3 regions of the Streptomyces sp. NPDC056734 genome follow, and region 3 is predicted to be linked to each of the others. Evidence: riboswitches for the same ligand, from Rfam matches in the RefSeq annotation. Region 3 holds a riboswitch; each other region holds the start of a gene.
The links. Region 3 has a riboswitch for thiamine pyrophosphate ahead of thiC (phosphomethylpyrimidine synthase ThiC). Riboswitches for the same ligand answer to the same signal wherever they lie in the genome.
Positions count from the first base shown of each region.

Region 1: linked by a shared signal. The riboswitch ahead of thiO (glycine oxidase ThiO) and the one ahead of thiC (phosphomethylpyrimidine synthase ThiC) in region 3 are both predicted to bind thiamine pyrophosphate.
Region 2: linked by a shared signal. The riboswitch ahead of ACFRFC_RS15825 (thiamine ABC transporter substrate binding subunit) and the one ahead of thiC (phosphomethylpyrimidine synthase ThiC) in region 3 are both predicted to bind thiamine pyrophosphate.

Region 1 covers NZ_JBHTZD010000018.1:59,296-62,562, reverse strand. The annotation lists gene ACFRFC_RS26515 (NAD(P)/FAD-dependent oxidoreductase) at 1-765, opposite strand, end outside; gene ACFRFC_RS26510 (hypothetical protein) at 923-1,270, opposite strand; TPP riboswitch at 1,323-1,434, shown strand; gene thiO (glycine oxidase ThiO) at 1,531-2,673, shown strand; gene thiS (sulfur carrier protein ThiS) at 2,670-2,882, shown strand; gene ACFRFC_RS26495 (thiazole synthase) at 2,886-3,267, shown strand, end outside.
Region 2 covers NZ_JBHTZD010000009.1:126,309-129,575, forward strand. The annotation lists gene ACFRFC_RS15820 (ABC transporter permease) at 1-970, opposite strand, end outside; gene ACFRFC_RS15825 (thiamine ABC transporter substrate binding subunit) at 946-2,028, opposite strand; TPP riboswitch at 2,107-2,227, opposite strand; gene rlmN (23S rRNA (adenine(2503)-C(2))-methyltransferase RlmN) at 2,268-3,267, opposite strand, start outside.
Region 3 covers NZ_JBHTZD010000007.1:165,568-168,834, reverse strand. The annotation lists gene thiC (phosphomethylpyrimidine synthase ThiC) at 1-1,369, opposite strand, end outside; TPP riboswitch at 1,362-1,551, opposite strand; gene ACFRFC_RS12850 (YibE/F family protein) at 1,986-3,267, shown strand, end outside.

The DNA.
Region 1 (3,267 bases), on a different contig from region 3:
GACCGCGTAGACGTCGGGCGCGGACGCGCGCAGCCGGTCGTCGGCGAGGACCTCGCCGTGGGCGCCCAGGTCGATGCCGGAGCCGGTCAGCCAGGCCGTGGCGGGCCGGGCGCCGATGCCGACGACGACGGCCCCGGCGGGAACGCGCGTGCCGTCGTCCAGGAGGACCGCGCCGGGCTCGACGCGCTCCACGCGCGCGTGCGTGCGCAGGGCGGCGCCGCTGTCGGCGTACCAGCCGGTCATCGGCGCGGCCACCTCGGCGGGCAGCGCACCGGCGAGCGGCCGGTCGGCGGCCTCCACGACGGTGACCGCGCAGCCCGCCTCGCGCGCGGCGGTGGCGAACTCGGCGCCGATCCAGCCCGCGCCGACCACCACGATGTCGTGCTGGCGGGCGAGTACCGGCCGCAGCCGGGCGGCGTCGTCCAGGGTGCGCAGCAGATGCACCCCGGGCACGCCCTCCGCGCCGGGAAGCCGGATCGGTTCGGCGCCGGTGGCCAGCACCAGGACGTCGTACGGGACGGGCCCGGCCTCGGTGTCCAGTTCGTGGTCGGCGGGGCGTACGCCGGTGGCCTCGCGGCCGAGGTGCAGCTCGATGCCGAGGGACTCGAAGTCGACCTCGAAGGCGGAGTCCTCGGCCTTGCCGAGCAGCACGGCCTTGGACAGCGGCGGACGGTCGTAGGGCTGATGGGGTTCCGCGCCGATCAGCGTCACGGTGCCGGTGAAACCCTGCTCGCGCAGGGCCACCGCGGTCTGCACCCCGGCCATCCCGGCGCCCACCACGACCACGTGCCGCGGCCCCGGCGCCGCCGTCTGCTCTCTGTCCACGCTCACGCGATCACCTTACGCACCTGACAATGCGTCAGTCAGCCGGTCCGCCCGCGTGACGTCCCGCACACCCGTACACCCGCCCCACACCCTTCACCTACCCCGCGTGCGGCACTTCCTCGACCACGCTCGTCCCGCTCCCCGGCTGCGACTCCCACTCCCAGGTCTCCAGCAGGCGCACCCGCCCGTCCGGCAGCAGGGTCACCGCCGACACGCAGTGCCCGCCGGACGTCGTCCCGTCGGTCTTGAGCTGGACGTACCGGAAGTCCAGCCGGTCGCCCGCGCGCGTGCCGGTCAGAAACCCGCGGACGACCTCGCCACCGGTGTACGCGGCCCAGATCTCGCCGTCCTTCTCGTGGTAGGTGAACCGGGTCCGGGTACCCACCTGACCTGGGGCCTGATCGGTGACGGGGGCGAGGACCAGACCGTCCAGCGACCGGGGCATCGGGGCGGGCTCCCTTACAGAGGCGTGGATCCAAGGGCTAGGCTGCCCAACGTAAAGCACTCGCGGGAGCCCGGACGCACCGGGCTGAGAGGGAGGCTGGCGGCCTCCGACCGTACGAACCTGATCCGGGTCATGCCGGCGAAGGGAGGGGCTGAACGCCCGTGTCGTCCGTCACACGCACGACTGTCACGAACACGACCGTCACGAACACAGCTGTCACGCACGCATCCGTCACGCGCACGCCTCCGGGCCATCCCGATGTGCTCGTCGTCGGGGGCGGTGTCATCGGGCTGGTCACGGCCTGGCGGGCCGCACAGCGCGGGCTCGCCGTGGCCGTGGTGGATCCCGCGCCCGGCGGCGGGGCCGTCCAGGTGGCGGCCGGGATGCTCGCCGCCGTCACGGAACTGCACCACGGCGAGCAGACCCTGCTCGGCCTCAATCTGGCCTCGGCCCGCCGCTATCCGGAGTTCGCGGCCGAGCTGACCGATCTCACCGGCCAGGATCTCGGCTACCGCCGCTGCGGCACGCTGGCCGTCGCGCTGGACACCGACGACCGCGCGCATCTGCGGGAACTGCACGCCCTGCAACAGCGGTCCGGCCTGGAGTCGGAGTGGCTGTCCGGGCGGGACTGCCGCCGGCTTGAGCCGATGCTGGCCCCCGGGGTGCGCGGCGGCCTGCGGGTCGACGGGGACCACCAGATCGACCCGAGGCGGCTCGCGGCGGCCCTTGTGACGGCCTGCGAGCGCGCCGGGGTGGTCTTTCACCGCACCTGGGCCGAACGGCTGGCAGTGGCCCGGGACCGCGTCACGGGCCTGGTCACGCGCGACGGGGCCGAGCGGGCCGCCGGGCAGGTGGTGCTGGCCGCCGGGAGCCTCAGCGGGCGGCTGGCGGGCGTCCCGGACGCCGTACGCCCTCCGGTGCGGCCGGTGAAGGGGCAGGTGCTGCGGCTGACCGTGCCCCCGCGGTACGCGCCCTTCCTGAGCCGGACCGTCCGCGCGGTGGTGCGCGGCAGCCACGTCTACCTGGTGCCGCGCGAGAACGGCGAACTCGTCGTCGGCGCGACCAGCGAGGAACTGGGCTGGGACACGACGGTGACCGCGGGCGGCGTGTACGAGCTGCTGCGCGACGCCCATGAGCTGATCCCCGGCATCACCGAGCTGCCGCTGACCGAGACCCGCGCGGGACTGCGGCCCGGCTCCCCCGACAACGCGCCGCTGCTCGGCCCGACCGGCCTGCCCGGCCTGCTGCTGGCGACCGGGCACTACCGCAACGGCGTGCTGCTCACCCCGGTCACCGGCGACGCGCTGGCGCACGCCCTGGTGACCGGGGAACTCCCCGAGGAAGCCCGTCCGTTCACCCCCCGGCGGTTCACCGCCGGCGCACTCACGGAGCAGCCCGTATGAGCCTGTCTGTCACGATCTCCGTCAACGGCGAGCCCCGCGAGGTGGCTCATGGCACGGCGCTGGACGCGCTGGTGCGCGCCCTCACCCCGGCACCCTCGGGGGTCGCCGCCGCTCTCAACGAAACCGTCGTCCCGCGCGGGCAGTGGCCTCGGACCACCCTGGCCGAGGGCGACCGCGTGGAAGTCCTCACCGCCGTCCAAGGAGGCTGACCCATGGCCGACGACCCGTTCGTCCTCGCTGGTACGTCCTTCACCTCCCGGCTGATCATGGGCACCGGCGGGGCGCCCAGCCTCGATGTGCTGGAACGCGCGCTGGTGGCGTCCGGTACGGAGCTGACGACCGTCGCGATGCGGCGGATCGACCCGGGTGTGCACGGCTCGGTGCTGTCGGTGCTGGAGAAGCTCGGCATCCGGGTGCTGCCCAACACGGCCGGCTGCTTCACGGCGGGCGAGGCCGTGCTCACCGCCCGCCTCGCGCGCGAGGCGCTCGGCACGGATCTGATCAAGCTGGAGGTCATCGCCGACGAGCGCACCCTGCTGCCGGACCCGATCGAGCTGCTGGAGGCCGCCGAGACCCTGGTCGACGACGGGTTCA
Region 2 (3,267 bases), on a different contig from region 3:
GCACCAGCACACCCAGCGGCAGCACCAGCAGTACGGCGATCGAGACCAGGACACCGGCCAGCAGCGCCCACTGCCCCGCGCCGCGCGGGCGCCGGGCCGTCAGGGACGCGTCCACCAGCCGCAGCGCGCTCTCCCGCCGCCGTACGGTCCAGGCGTGCACGGCGAGGATCGCGCCCACGGCGAGGAACTGAATGACCGTCAGGACGGCTGCCGTGGACAGGTCGAAGATCTCCGAGGTCTGCCGGTAGATCTCCACCTCCAGGGTGGCGAAGGTCGGCCCGCCGAGGATCTGCACCACCCCGAAGGAGGTGAAGGTGAACAGGAAGACCATCAGCGCGGCGGCGGCCACGGCGGGCCCGAGCGCGGGAAGGGTCACCCGCCGCCATGCGGCGAAGGGCGAGGCGCCGAGCATCCGCGCCGCCTCCTCCTGCCGGGGGTCCAGCTGCCCCCACAGCCCGCCCACGGTCCGTACGACGACCGCGTAGTTGAAGAACACATGCGCGAGCAGGATCGCCCACACGGTGGTGTCCAGCCGTACGCCCCACCACTCGTCCAGCAGCCCGCCGCGCCCGAGCAGCGCCAGGAACGCCGTGCCGACCACGACGGTCGGCAGCACGAACGGCACGGTCACCACCGCCCGCAGCGCCTGCTTGCCGGGGAAGTCGAAACGCGCGAAGACATACGCGCCGGGCAACGCGATCAGCAGGGTCAGCGCGGTCGAGGCCAGCGCCTGCCAGGTGGTGAACCACAGCACATGCCGGATGTCCGGCTGCCCCAGCACCTCCCACAGCCGCCCCACCTGCCAGACCCCGTCGGCCTTGAGCCCCCGCAGGAGGATCGCGGCGACGGGGTAGGCGAAGAAGACGCCGAAGAACGCGACGGGCACGACCAGCAGCCCGCCCCGCAAGAGGCCCCTGTTGCGGGTGCGGGTGCGGCTCCGGGGGGCTACTTCAGTACGAGCGAGGTCCACGACTTGACCCACTCGTCACGGTGGTCGGCGATCTTCGCCGGGTCCAGGGTCTGCGGGTCCTTGGCCTGCGGCCCGTACTGGGCGAACACCTCGGGCACCTCGGCGCCCTCGATCACCGGGTAGACGAACATGTTCAGCGGCATGTCCTGCTGGAACTCCTTGCTGAGCATGAAGTCCAGCAGCGCCTTCCCGCCCTCCGGATTCCCCGCGTTGCTCAGCAGCCCCGCGTACTCGACCTGCCGGAAGCAGGTCCCGTCGGCGACCCCGGTGGGCGCGTCCGCGGGCTGCGGATCGGCGTAGACGACCTCCACGGGCGGCGAGGAGGCGTACGACACCACCAGCGGCCGGTCCCCCTTGGCCTCCTTGCCCCCGGCCGAGCCGGAGAACTCCTCGTTGTACGCCTGCTCCCAGCTGTCCACGACCTTGACGCCGTTGTCGCTCAGCTTCTTCCAGTAGTCCTGCCAGCCGTCGTCCCCGTAGGCGGCGGCCGTGCCGAGCAGAAACCCGAGGCCGGGCGAGGAGGTGGAGGCGTTCTCGGTGACCAGCAGATCCTTGTAGGCGGGCTTGAGCAGATCGTCGAACGTCTTCGGCGGCTCCAGCTTCTTCTCGCTGAAGTACGCCTTGTCGTAGTTGACGCAGATGTCCCCGCTGTCGACGGGCGTGACCCGGTGCTCGGCGTCGTCGGCCCGGTAGGCGGCCTGGACGGTGTCGGCGCCCTCGGCCTCGTACGGCTGGAACAGCCCGTTGTCCAGGGCCCGGGAGAGCAGGGTGTTGTCGACGCCGAAGAAGACATCGCCCTGCGGGTTGTCCTTGGTGAGGATCGCCTTGTTGACGGCCGTGCCCGCGTCGCCGTCCTCCAGGACCTTGACCGTGTACCCGGACCGCTTCTCGAAGTCGGCGAGCACCTCCTCGGACACGGCCCATGAGTTGTGGCTGACGAGGGTGACCGTCTTGGAGTCCCCGCCGTCGCTCCCGCCGTCGGACGACGAGCCGCACGCGGACAGCGTGATCAGCCCGAACCCGACGAGCACGGCGGTTATCTGCTTGGTGTTGCCCACTGAATGTCCTCCTGGGTGACCAGGAAGAGACGCGGCCCTGCCCGGGACCTTCCACGGCTCCCGGGCAGGGCGCAACAGCATGAGTGACGACCGATCTCCCTACCCAGAATGACCTGGGCGAGGTTCAGAGGGTCTGCGGCCCACCGATATGGATCGGCTGCCGCACTCTCAGCGCTGTGGCGCTCCCCTGCCGGATATGAAGATGTGTATGAAGATATGTACGGGTGTACGGCGTCAGACTACCGCTCGGTGGCCGCGAGCTGACCGCACGCCCCGTCGATCTCCTGGCCACGGGTGTCCCGGACGGTCACCGGCACCCCATGGGCGGCGATGGCCTCCACGAACGCCTTCTCGTCCTCGGGCCGGGACGCGGTCCACTTGGAGCCCGGTGTCGGATTCAGCGGGATCAGATTCACATGCACCGGCCGCCCCTTGAGCAGCCGCCCGAGCCGGTCGCCGCGCCACGCCTGGTCGTTGATGTCCCGGATCAGCGCGTACTCGATGGACAGCCGCCGCCCGGACCGCTCCGCGTAGGCGAACCCGGCGTCCAGCACCTCACGCACCTTCCACCGTGTGTTCACCGGCACCAGGGTGTCCCGCAGCTCGTCGTCGGGCGCATGCAGCGAGATGGCGAGCCGGCACTTGAAGCCCTCGTCGGAGAACCGGTGGATGGCGGGCACCAGCCCGACCGTCGACACGGTGATCCCGCGCTGCGAGAGCCCCACCCCGTCGGGCGCCGGATCGGTCAGCGCGCGGATGGCCCCGACGACCCGCTTGTAGTTGGCGAGCGGCTCGCCCATCCCCATGAAGACGATGTTGGACAGCCGGGCGGGCCCCCCGGGCACCTCCCCGTCCCTGAGCGCCCGCATGCCGTCCACGATCTGGTGCACGATCTCGGCGGTGGACAGATTCCGGTCGAGCCCCGCCTGCCCGGTCGCGCAGAACGGGCAGTTCATCCCGCACCCGGCCTGTGAGCTGATGCACATGGTCACCCGGTCCGGGTACCGCATCAGCACCGACTCCACGAGCGTCCCGTCGAACAGCCGCCACAGGGTCTTGCGGGTCGTCCCCTGGTCCGTCGACAGATGCCGCACGACGGTCATCAGCTCCGGCAGCAGCGCGTCCCGCAGCCGCTCCCGGGCCCCGGCCGGGATGTCCGTCCATTCGGCGGGGTCGTGCGCGTACCGCGCGAAGTAGTGCTGCGAGAGCTGCTTGGCACGGAACGGCTTCTCCCCGATC
Region 3 (3,267 bases):
AGGTGATGTGGTCGTACGCCGGCGCGACGTCCGTCGTCAGCGGGCCGAGGGTATAGAACGGAGCTTCATCACAGATCTCCTGCTGAAGGTCGATGTTCTCCTTGATCTTGTGCATCGGGACGTGTCCCGGGCCTTCGATCATCGTCTGTACATCAAAACGCTTCGCGATCCGGTTGAGTTCCCCGAGCGTGCCCAACTCCGCGAACTGCGCTTCGTCGTTGGCGTCCGCGATCGAGCCCGGCCGCAGGCCGTCACCCAGCGAGTAGGTGATGTCGTAGGCGCCGAGGATCTCGCAGAGTTCCTCGAAGTTCTCGTACAGGAACGATTCTTTGTGGTGGGCCAGGCACCAGGCCGCCATGATCGAGCCGCCGCGCGAGACGATGCCGGTCTTGCGGTTGGCGGTGAGCGGCACGAACGGCAGCCGCACACCCGCGTGGACGGTCATGTAGTCCACGCCCTGCTCGGCCTGCTCGATGACGGTGTCCTTGTAGATCTCCCAGGTCAGTTCCTCGGCCCGGCCGTCGACCTTCTCCAGGGCCTGGTAGAGGGGGACCGTGCCGATCGGGACGGGGGAGTTGCGCAGCACCCATTCACGGGTGGTGTGGATGTTGCGGCCGGTGGACAGGTCCATGACCGTGTCGGCGCCCCAGCGGGTCGCCCAGGTCATCTTCTCCACCTCCTCCTCGATGGAGGAGGTGACCGCGGAGTTGCCGATGTTGGCGTTGACCTTCACCAGGAACCGTTTGCCGATGATCATCGGCTCGATCTCCGGGTGGTTGATGTTGGCGGGCAGCACGGCCCGTCCCGCCGCGATCTCCTCGCGTACGACCTCGGGCGAGACGTTCTCCCGGATCGCCACGAACTCCATCTCGGGTGTGATCTCGCCCCGGCGGGCATAGGCGAGCTGGGTGACCGCGGCTGAGTCGCGGCTGCGACGCGGCTGGCGGGGGCGGCCGGGGAAGACCGCGTCGAGATTACGCAGCCCGCCGCGCGGCGAGGTGTGCTTGAGGCCGTCGTCCTCGGGACGGACGGGACGGCCCGCGTACTCCTCGGTGTCTCCGCGCGCGATGATCCAGTTCTCCCGCAGCGGAGCGAGCCCCCTGCGGACGTCGGGCTCGGCGAGCGGATCGGTGTACGGGCCCGATGTGTCGTACAGCGTGACCGACTGCCCGTTGGTGAGGTGCACCTGGCGGACCGGCACGCGCAGATCGGGGCGCGAGCCCTCGACGTACGCCTTGTGCCAGCCGATGGACTTCCCGTTCTCCCCTTCGCCGGAGACCCCGTTGGTGCCGGGGTCCCCGTGGGTGGATTTCTCCGCATCGCTGGAGGTCTGCGGGGAGGCAGGCGTGCGTGTGTCCTTGATGGTCATGAGACCTACTCCCTACGCCGGCATTACCCGGTAACAGGTTCGGCGGTCGACGCAGCGATTTCCGTCCCCCGACGCTTCATGGGATCCATCACCTGTGGTGGCTGATGTTCCACGTGAAACATCGCGAAGACGAAGGTCAGCGCCCTCTCAGCCCGGTGCTCCGAGCTCCCGCGTGTACAAAGGTGCCTCCACGCTAGCGTCAATTCGGGCGCGGTGAACAGAGGGCCTCTGCCGTTCTTGCGATGATCGGTCGGTGACCACACCGCAGGATCCCCCCTTTCCCCCGCCCGACCCGCCTCGCGGACCGGGCGGCCCTTCCGGCGCCGGCACCGGTCCCGGCGTCGGCTCTGCTGCCGGTACCGAGTCCGATACCGGCTCCGGTACCGGGTCCGGCCCCCACTCGGGGCCGGACTATGAAACCGGCTCCGTGCGTCGCCTTGGGGCGCGTTCCGGGCCGGGGGGTGCGGCTGGCGGGCAGCCGGGGGGGATGTCTGGCGGGCAGGTGCCTCGGCCAGGAGGGCAGGTTCGGCCCAGCGAGCGAGGGCGGGGCTCGGGTGGTTCTCCCCACGCACAGGATTTCGGTGGGCTTCCGGGGCAGGGCGTCGGGGCCGGGCCGATGGAGGGCTCGTACGGTCCGAACGTGGGGGCCGGGCAAGGGACGGAGCACAGCCAGGGTGGTCAGGGCCACGATCACGGCCAGGGACCCGGTGGTGAGTACGGCCGGGAGTACGGGGGCGGCTCCGGACCTCAAGGAAGCAGACCGGGCAATCGTCCCGACGCCGGCCACGGATCGCCCGGGCAGGAACACCACGACGGGCAGGGCGGCGGAGACGGGCACGGACACGGCCCCGGTGGCGGAGGACACGGCCACGGCGGAGGAGGGCTCGGAAGCGGACCCGGTGGAGGGGGGCTCGGCGGTGGGCACGGTCACAGCCACAGTCACGGCCCCGCCGCCCCCGTCTCCGTCCATCTGAGGAAGATCATCGCGGCCATCCTCGTACCGTTCGGCGTGGCCGTGCTGGTCGGGCTGGCGGTGCTGTGGCCCGGTGGCGCACCGGCGCACGAGCGGACCGGTGTCGGGTTCGACCGGCAGACCCAGGAGGCCACGGTCACCAAGGTCGAGCAGGTGGACTGCGCCTCGGTGAACGCCTCCGGGGGCACGCCGACCGGCGACACCTCCACCGCCGAGGGCTCGTCCGCCGTGCAGCAGGCGAACGGCACCTGCAAGCGGGCGACGATCCGGGTCGACACCGGCGCGGACAAGGGCCGTACGTTCACGGAGATCGTGCAGCCCGATCAGACCCGTCAGCTGGAGCAGGACCAGAAGGTCATCGTCGCGTACGAGCCCTCCGCTCCCGCCGATCTCCAGTACTCGGTGGCGGACGTCAACCGGCAGGTACCGATGGCGCTGCTCGCCGGGATCTTCGCGCTCGCCGTGGTGGTCGTCGGACGGCTGCGCGGTCTGATGGCGCTGGTGGCGCTGGCGATGAGTTTCCTGATCCTGAACTTCTTCATCCTGCCCGCGATCCTCCAGGGCTCGAACCCACTGGTCGTGGCCGTGGTCGGGGCGAGCGCGATCATGCTGATCGCGCTGTATCTGTGCCATGGGCTGTCGGCCAGAACCTCGGTGGCGGTGCTCGGCACGCTGATCTCGCTGCTGCTGATCGGTGTCCTCGGCTCGCTGTTCATCGGCTGGGCCGCGCTCACCGGGAACACGGACGACAACACCGGCCTGATCCACGGCCTGTATCCGTCGATCGACATGAGCGGTCTGCTGCTGGCCGGGGTGATCATCGGGTCGCTCGGCGTGCTCGACGATGTGACGGTCACCCAGACCTCGGCGGTCTGGGAACTGCACGAGGCCAATCCCACGATGGGCTGGAAGGGGCTGTACCGGG